Regions from separate parts of the Lactobacillus sp. ESL0225 genome, predicted to be linked through region 3. Evidence: riboswitches for the same ligand, from Rfam matches in the RefSeq annotation. Region 3 holds a riboswitch; each other region holds the start of a gene.

Region 1 (3,193 bases), on a different contig from region 3:
TCCAGCAAGCAGAAGTTTATATATATATAATATAACAATAGTTATATAATAAAATTAACATACCGCTATTTTAAGTTGATATTCGCCTGTCTAAATAATTCTGTCCGCATTTGAACTGGCGTTTCATGATAATACTCGTTAAATTTTTTATAAAAAAAAGATTTACCACTATATCCTACTTGAGCAATAATATCTCTAACCGAAATATCAGGGCGTGCTAGTAAGGTACGTGCTTCCTGCATGCGTCTTTCATCAACATGCTCAACAAAACTTTTTCCAGTTTTTTGCTTAACTAAAGTTGAAAAATAATTAGGATTTAAACCAAAATGCTTTGCAGTTTGTTCCAAAGTAATATGAGCAAAGTTTTCATCAATATATTGATCTAGAGCTGTCTCAGCAAATTCATAGTTAACCAGTGGTAGAGCTGATAGCTTTTGATTTCTAATCGTTGTTAAAAATGCCATCATTAATTCTGCTCTAATCATTTCACTAGTAAACAAATTTTGGTTTAAATACTCATCAACGATTCTTCTCATCAGTTGGGTGGGTTTGGCTAATTTTGAATTTTTTAAATATAACAACCGCTCCGTCTTAAGAGATAACTTTATTTGGCTAACTATTTTCTGCTCGTCATCATTAAATTTAGCTATAGCATTGAGAAAATTTAAATGATTAGTAAATTCAAATTTAACGATTATATCTTCTTTAGTTTGCCTAGGAACATCATATTCACATTTTGGTTCTAAAAAAACGCTATTTCCTGTTGCTAAACGAATATTTTTTCCATTGATTTTTATGTTTATTGTTCCTGCCACCATAAAAATAATAGTTTGACGAGCAGTTTGATAGCGATGTAGACCAGTATTATGATTTTCAAGATAAATCGTAAATAGATCAAAAGTGCTATTAACTGGTTTGAGACATACCTCATTTGTATCAGTACTTATTGCTTGTAAAACACTCGCTAAATATTGTTCCAGCCTAGCTGCTGTCATACCTTCACCTTCTCAATGATTTTATATTATACTTTAATTATATATCAAAAGATTTGTTACTTATAAATTTTTAAAGCAAAAAAGTTTACTTTAATATCATGATCAAGATAGACAGCAAACCATCTTTTAGGTATAATGACACTAATCTTGGGGTGCCGATAAGGCTGAGAACATACCCACTGAACCTGCATGGATAATGCCAACGAAGGGAAAATCACTTGAATTTTACGTCATCTGGTATGAAGCCATGATGACTTTTTTTATACTTAGGAAATAAAATTGATTACTATTAAAAATTTAACTTTTACATATGACCTGCAGAATAAAATTTTAGATAACCTTAGTTTAACCATACCTACAAAAGAATTTTCATTATTAGTAGGACCTTCAGGCTGCGGCAAATCTACCCTACTAAAAATACTTGCAGCACTTTATCCCAAATATGCTGGTCAACTCACTGGGGAAGTTGATTTAAATGGCTTACGAGCTGCGATGCTGTTCCAAAATGCTAGTGAACAATTTACAATGTCTACTCCGCGAGAAGAAATTATCTTCGCTTTAGAAAACCTCCAAGTTGACCGTGAACAATATGCCCAACGTCTTAAATTGGCCGTTAAATTTACCCAGATTGACCATCTACTTGATCAAAAAATTAATACAATGTCTGGTGGTGAACAGCAACGAGTCGCACTAGCTGTTCTAGTAGCAATGGATGTAGATCTTTATTTACTTGATGAGCCATTTGCCAGTTGTGACCCAGATACTCGGCACTTTTTAATTAACAAATTAGCAGCTTTAAAAAAACAAGGGAAAACTATTCTCATTAGTGATCATCTTTTAAGCAATTATCAAAATATTTGTGACAATATATTTCAATTTCAAAAAAAAGTAATCACTAAGCTAAGTGCAGCAGCCAAAGATAACTTATTGCAAAAAAATAAAGATAAAAAAAATTATCATTTTGCTCTCCCTCAAAGTGAGCAACCCTGTTTTACTTTAACTAATACAAAAATTAGTGAAAATCGATTACTTTTAAACCAAAAGCACTTACAAATTATGGCTGGTAAAACCACCCTCATTACGGGAGCTAATGGCATTGGTAAAACTTCACTTTTTAATGCCCTTAGTAAAATGTTATCCTACGATGGTAGCTTGACTTATTATGACCATGAAATTAGCCAACTATCCGCGCGTAAATATTTGTGGCAAGTTGGGCAAGTTTTCCAAAAAGCTAGTGACCAATTTATTAATATTTCAGTTGCAGATGAGCTTAACTTGAGTAAAAAAAGTCCTAACAACCATTTCTTTACTGACCCAGAAATTAATAAAGCTTTAATTGCCTTGGAATTAGATCAAACCTTAGATCAAGCTGTCTATTCCCTTTCTGGTGGTCAACAAAAGAAATTGCAAATTTTATTGATGATCATTGCTAGTCAAGCTGTGCTCTTACTTGATGAACCGCTAAGTGGCTTAGATGATCATTCTGCTAAACAAATCATAAATTTATTAAAGGAGAACCAAGCTCGACAAGGGCAAACATTAGTAATTATTACCCACGACCTTACTAACATTGCGGAGTGGTGTGATTATCATCTTGTTTTTAAAAACCAACAATTAACCTATGTAACGAAATGAGGTGCTCGCATTGAATCCTGGTTTTAAGTTCTTTTTAGCAGTAATAGTTTCTTTAGAGATATCATTGACAACCAGCTTACCTACAAATTTAATCATTATTGGAATAGCAGTAGTTTATTTACTTTTTAATCATGTCAAAATCAAAAATTTACTTTTAACATTACTTTTACCATTAGTAGCAGCAACGACCATCTTTGCTACTCTGTACTGGTTTACACCTGAACCCAATTTACAGAACGCTCTTTGTTTAGCTAGTAGAATTTATGTCTACACTCTGACCATCTACTGCGTTTTTATTGGAACTACGACCACAGAATTTGCTCGTTGCTTTGAACAAAATTTTCATCTACCAAGTAAATTCGCATATGGCATTTTAGCAGCACTTAATCTTATTCCCCAAATGAAACAAGCAATTAAAAAAGTCCAAACCGCTGCAATGATGCGGGGAGTTTATTTAAGTTTTTGGTCACCTACACTCTACTTCAAAGCAATCTTAATTGCCCTCAATTCAGCCGAAAATTTAGCCCAAGCAATGGAGTCACATGGCTATGTTGAAGATGCGC
Region 2 (3,193 bases), on a different contig from region 3:
GGATCAATTGTAATGGGACCAAAATCATACTTTTTTAGGTTAAGAGCAACTTGATGCACGTGAGCTGCATCGCCAAGCATTCCTGTTTTGCAGGCACGGATCTTAAAATCAGCGGCAAGTGAAGTAAATTGTGCGTCAATTAGTTCTAATGGTATTAAAAAAGAGTCTTGTACACCAAGGGTATTTTGTGCGGTAACAGCTACCACCACTGCTGTACCAAAAACTTTTTGCATTTGAAAAGTCTTAAGATCGGCCATAATACCAGCACCACCACCAGAATCGGTTCCAGCGATTGTTAATACTTGGGGGAAAGAATTAATTTTTTCAGTCATAAAAAGCCGTCCTTTAGTCAAATTTTGCTATTTTTTCAATATCGGCAACTTGAACTTTAGCCAAGTAGTCTATCAGATGCATACCGAACGTGCCAGGGCCAATTTTTGGATGGTCTTTAGCTAGTAATTCGCCAGTAGCTGCAAATACCAAGGTGGCAGTTTGAGCTGCTTCAAATGGATCAGCCCCAACTGATGCAAAAGCTGCCACAATACTAGATAGTACATCACCTGAGCCAACATGGGCTTGAAATAGCGGGGTGCCGTTGTAAACATGTGCAATCTTCTTGCCATTGCTGATTGTGTCTGTTGCACCACTAGCAATAACAACACAGTCCAATTTTTGAGCCGTTTTTTGGGTGATTTGGTCAAGATTACCTGAACCCGAACCGGCATCAATTCCTCGGGCATTCCATTCAAAACCCCCTAAAGCTGCAATTTCGCCAGCATTACCACGGATTATGCTAACTGGAAATCTGTGGAGGAGGTCCTGCGCTGTTTGCAGACGATAATTAACCGCTCCTACAGCGACAGGGTCAAATACGATAGGCTTTTTATCTTGGGTAGCTAAAGCGCCTATTTTTTTCATTTGGGCAATTTGCAACTGGGTTAAGGTGCCGAGATTAAGGGTAACGCTTGAAGCCATCTTAACCATTTCTTCGGCTTCGGCAATTTCCTTACTCATAATTGGTGAAGCACCAATAGCATTTAAACTATTAGCAACATCTTGAACGGTGACAAAATTAGCAGCATTTAAAACAACCGGATTTTTTTCTCGTAATTCATTGAGAATATTTAACTTCATTTCAACCTCCAACAATTGCACTAGCCTACTTGCGTAAATAAAAAGCTTTGACACTATCATGTGTCAAAGCTTAACGGTTATTGACACGTTCCTACGCAAGAATTAGCTTACAGGTTCAAAGGGTCTAGAACGTAGTTCCATCTCAGCCGCGATGGGGGCTCCCCTCGTGTTATCGCTTTCTATTATAATGATTTTTTCTGTTTAATACAATTAAAAATAGGCATAAAATAAGAATAAAATTAATAAAGTAGAAAAGAGGCAAATTAATGAGTTTCACGCAGCAATTGCATCAAGTAGTACAAAATATATGGCAAAAAAGTCTGGTGCATCCTTTCATTACAGAATTACAAAGTGGCCAACTACCGTTAACAAAATTTCGGTTTTATTTACTGCAGGATCGATATTATTTAGTTGAATTTAGTAAGTTCCATCATCTATTAGCTGAACAAGCAGGTAATCCGCAAATCAAACAATTTTTATTGCAGAGTGAAGCAGATCTTAAGGCTTGCGAATGGTCTGTCCGCAGTGATTTTTTTACGGAATTAAAAATTACTCCAATGGAAATTAGACAAACAGCGGTTGCGCCTACGGCGTATAATTATGTCAATCATATGTATCTGACACTCGAACGTGATGGCTTTGCCCCAGCAATCGCTGCAATTGTTCCTTGTTATTGGTTGTATCAAGAAATTGGGCAAAAATTAGCTGAAGTTGGCTCACCCGTAGCACTCTATCAAACATGGATAGATACTTATGATAGTGACTGGTATAAGGTCAATGTGACACATATTTTGCAATTAATAAATATTTTGGCTAGTCAAGCCACCGCAACTGATCGTCAAATGATGCAAACAGCTTTTATTCGCAGTAGCTACTACGAATTACAGTTTTGGCAAATGGCTTACGCAAAAGAGCAGTGGAAATAAAATATGTGCATTATTTATAATAAATTTTGGCAACTCGTTCAATTAAATTAGTTCCATATTCAAATCCATCAGCTGAAATCTCTAGTGATTTTTGAGTATAGTTTTGTTTAAAGCTTAATTTTTTATTATTATCTAACCAAACAATATGACTAATTTTTTGATTATTTGGCCAATTATTAAAAACAAGTTGACGAGCTTTTTCACCGCCTAAAATAACATTACTATTACCAATATTACCAAGATTATCAACGAAGAGATAACGACCTTTGATAAAATCATGAATGTTTGATGTTGAAGGATATGTTGGGTATTCATAATTAGCAGTACCGTAAATTGCTTCGTGATTTATTTTCATCCAATGACTTACAATTTCAAGTAATGATTGGCAATGAACATTCAATGAACCATCAAATTCTGGTCCAACATTAATTAATAAATTTGCGCCAACTTTGCGTGTATGGCATATTTGTTCAATTAATTGCTTAGCTGAGATATAGTTGAGATCATTTTTAGCATTTCCCCAGTGTTTATTTAGAGTTAATGATGTTTCTGCCGCTAAATAACGATTATCTTGAACATGGTGAACTATTTTTGGATTACCGCGTTCAAAAGTTATGACATCAACTTTTTTCCCTTCACTTTGCCCTTGCTTTTCTAGTCCGGTATTATTGATAATAATTGCCTGTGGCTGTAATTTTCTGATTTCTTGATATAATGTTTCTTCTTGCCAATTTGCTTGTGGTTTATTCCAATTACCATCAAACCAGAAACCACCGATTTGTCCATAGTTAGTACAAATCAGCCTGATTAATTTACGTAATTCTATTAAATACTCACTGAAGTTTTCATGATATTTAGTATTATTCCAGTCATATGTAGCGTAATAAATAAATGGTGCTATACCTTGTTTATGGCATTCATCAGTAAAAATTTTAATAATATCTTTTTTAAATGGGGTGTGGACACAATCAAAAGAATTAATACCTTTTGTATCGAATAAGTAGAAACCATCATGATGTTTAGCTGTCAGTACAATATATTTAAAACCAGCTTTTTTTGCTAATTTAACTAAATCTGTAATATTTTTTTCAATTGGTTTAAATTCTTGAAATGCAGATTGATAATTTTTGATT
Region 3 (3,193 bases):
AACACACTCGTAGCAGCGAAACAATTCATACTGAACCCGTTGATATTATTATACTTGAAGGAATTTTAGTTTTATCCAGTAAAAAAATTCGTGACTTAATGGATATTAAAGTTTACGTTGATACTGATGACGATATTCGTTTTATTCGCCGACTTGAACGAGACATTGAAGAACGTGGGCGCTCAATTAATTCAGTAATTGAACAGTATCTTGACACAGTTAAGCCGATGTATCATCAATTTATTGAACCCACTAAACGTTATGCTGACATCATTATTCCAGAAGGTGGCACTAATGATGTTGCTATTGATATGTTGACAACCAAAGTACATTCTGTTCTAAATAAAAAGGGCTGATTCTCCTTTATGTTCGAGATCAGTCCTTTTTGCTACTAAGTTATTTGATGATTATTCATTAATTATTCCAAATAAGTACCTTGCATTTTTTCCTTAAAATTAGTTGGCAACTTCAACCCATTTACCAAGTAATTATCAAAATCCCCATAATTCTGCTCAATTGTTTTAAAATAGCATTCTAAATACGAAGGCTGTACAGTTAGTGCTGCCTTTACACTTTCAAGTTGAACTGCATCTAACTGTCCTTTTAAAAGATTTAAAATTTCGTTATTAGCTTTGCTTCTTGCTTCAATTGTCTTTAAATAATCAGTAAAAATATCATGATTACCAACACCCAAACACTTTAAAATTAACGCTGCTGCAACACCAGTGCGATCTTTTCCCGCAAAGCAATGGAAAGCTGTTGGTACGGGATTGTCAACTAGAGTCAGCAAAAATTGTTGATATCCCTCACGCGCAGAATTTGTTAAAGCTAGTTGCTTGTATGTAATTAGCATATTACCTGCAACATCCCCATTAGCAGAAATAATTTCATCAAGACTAGCTTGGTTAGTAGCAGCATCTGCTAGAACATCTATCGTAATATAAGTTAATCCATTCCAAATATAATTTGGATATTCTTTTCGTTCATCAGCACCACGAAAATCTATTAATTGCTTAATTTGATATTTATTTCGGACGGCCTCCTTTTGCTCTAAAGATAAATCAAATAACTGTCCACACCGAAAAAGCATATTTTCTTTTACTTTTTTCCCATTTGCACCGACATAACCGCCTAATGAGCGCCAGTTCGTAATATCTTTTACCATAATTCCCCTTATCTATATCTAATATATCCGAATTATTCTTTTTATCAAAAAATTTACTCGAGCTAGAGCCAAATTTCAACCAAAACAAAAATAGCCGCTAACTGTTTTATCTGCTATCAACCTTTGGACAGGATAAGTTGCAACTATTTTACTCTAATTAACTTATTTTTGGCTTTACAGCACGTTCAAACATATTAATAATTAATTTAACTAAAATACCATCAAAAACAACAGCTGAAATCAAGTTAGTAATAAACATTGTTATTTGTAGTACAAGACTAAATTTTGACCAACCATAAAGCACATATGACAAAATAAAGCAGCCCAAGCCAGCAAAAATTGCTCCTGTTATCACACTTGCCCAAGAAAATTTCTGATAGCGTTCTTTTTTAGGGAAAAAGCCAATTTCATTTAATGCCCCCTGTAGAATACCAGATATAATAGTCGTTGCTCCCCATTGTCCCCCAATCGCCATTTCAACAACTGCCGCTAATAATTCACCAATAGTACCAGACCCAGCAGTTGGCACAAAATATATTGCTAAAGGCGCAGCCATGAGCCACAAACCTGTAAAAACTGTATCAACTACCGGTGCAAAGCCTGTTGGAATCAAGGCCATTTTAATTAAATTATAGGCCCAATTGAAGCCATAAGTGTAAATCACACCCATAATTATTCCGATTAAAGCAACTAAAATAATTGATTTAGTATTCCACTTTGATGATCTTGTAAACATAAAAATACTCCTAAATAACTATTAAGTCATTAGGAGTACTTAGTAATTTACTCTGTTACACTTCCCTAACGCAGGAATTATCCCGTTCAGGTTCAGAGGGTATTTCTCAGCTATATGCACCCCTAGTGACTTCTTCTGTATTATAGCATAATCGTGTAGCCTTTGCTTACACGATTTTATTTTATTAAGTATTTAAAAATTACTAAAACTAGCAAGCTTTTCCTCAGTCATGTCACGAATAATTGCCACTGCTAAATCAACTGCAGCCTTAAAATCATGGTATGCACTGAAGCAATATGGTGAATGTTCATATCGTACAGGTATACCAATCACAATAGTAGGTGCACCATTTTCATAGTAAATAGCGGCTCCATCTTGTCCCCCACCAGTACGAACTGAGCGCGTATAAGGAATATGATTTTTATCAGCTACATCGCAGGCATACTGTTGAAATTTAGGATTAGGTAAGAATGAGGTATCCATGTCACGTAGCATCGGTCCTCTTTTAAGACCAGTTTGAGATAACCAGTCAGGGGTAAAAGTATCATCAGCTGGACATGATTCTAGCACAATCGCCAAATCGGGTTTAACTTCCCTAGCTGTTACATACGCACCTCGTAACCCAACCTCTTCTTGACTTGAAAGAGCAGCAACGATATTAAAGTTTGTTTGTTCATCTTTTAATTCTTCAAGAACATCCGCCATTGCGGCTGCACCAAAGCGATCATCAAAATCTTTACCAAAAAACAAACCTGTCTTATCATTATATTCGCATTTTACATCAACGAAAATTGGACAGCCAGTGTCAATTTTGTAATCATTAATAGTTTCTTCGCGTGAGCTTGAACCAACATCAATCGACATGTCAGCAACATCTGGAACATTGTTACGCTCTGCTTCAGTCATAAAATGAGGCGGTTTAGTTGCCACTACTCCTGGAATATACTCACCATCACGATTTCTAATTTTGACACGTAAAGCTGGAATATTGTATTTAACCCAGCCACCAAGTGGAACAAATTTGATTAAGCCATTAGGCCTTACAGCCTGTGTAATAAAGCCAACAGCATCTGAATGTGCATCAAGCTGGATTATTGGACGGTGAGCTTTATTTTGCTTTTTAGCTGCATAAACATTCAACATACCATCAATTTTAATATCAGCGTAACTCTTCACAGTTTCTGTAAACAATTTAACAAATTCTTCTTCAAAGCCAGAGGTTGCGTTTGCATCTGCAAAGGCTTTAAGCATTTTAATTTCTTCTTCTTTTTTCATTTTTTAGCCTTTCATTT

The links. Region 3 has a riboswitch for thiamine pyrophosphate ahead of F5ESL0225_RS01765 (ECF transporter S component). Riboswitches for the same ligand answer to the same signal wherever they lie in the genome.
Region 1: it holds a riboswitch for thiamine pyrophosphate, as region 3 does, so the genes downstream of both, F5ESL0225_RS00430 (ATP-binding cassette domain-containing protein) here and F5ESL0225_RS01765 (ECF transporter S component) in region 3, are expected to answer to the same signal.
Region 2: it holds a riboswitch for thiamine pyrophosphate, as region 3 does, so the genes downstream of both, thiM (hydroxyethylthiazole kinase) here and F5ESL0225_RS01765 (ECF transporter S component) in region 3, are expected to answer to the same signal.

The regions. Positions count from the first base shown of each region.
Region 1 covers NZ_REHK01000003.1:29,080-32,272, reverse strand. The annotation lists gene F5ESL0225_RS00435 (helix-turn-helix transcriptional regulator) at 66-995, opposite strand; TPP riboswitch at 1,134-1,223, shown strand; gene F5ESL0225_RS00430 (ATP-binding cassette domain-containing protein) at 1,275-2,630, shown strand; gene F5ESL0225_RS00425 (energy-coupling factor transporter transmembrane protein EcfT) at 2,641-3,193, shown strand, end outside.
Region 2 covers NZ_REHK01000010.1:290,043-293,235, reverse strand. The annotation lists gene thiD (bifunctional hydroxymethylpyrimidine kinase/phosphomethylpyrimidine kinase) at 1-332, opposite strand, end outside; gene thiM (hydroxyethylthiazole kinase) at 346-1,134, opposite strand; TPP riboswitch at 1,206-1,309, opposite strand; gene tenA (thiaminase II) at 1,401-2,060, shown strand; gene F5ESL0225_RS07410 (alpha-L-fucosidase) at 2,071-3,193, opposite strand, start outside.
Region 3 covers NZ_REHK01000006.1:18,443-21,635, reverse strand. The annotation lists gene udk (uridine kinase) at 1-356, shown strand, start outside; gene F5ESL0225_RS01770 (tyrosine-protein phosphatase) at 419-1,165, opposite strand; gene F5ESL0225_RS01765 (ECF transporter S component) at 1,323-1,901, opposite strand; TPP riboswitch at 1,947-2,035, opposite strand; gene F5ESL0225_RS01760 (M42 family metallopeptidase) at 2,094-3,176, opposite strand.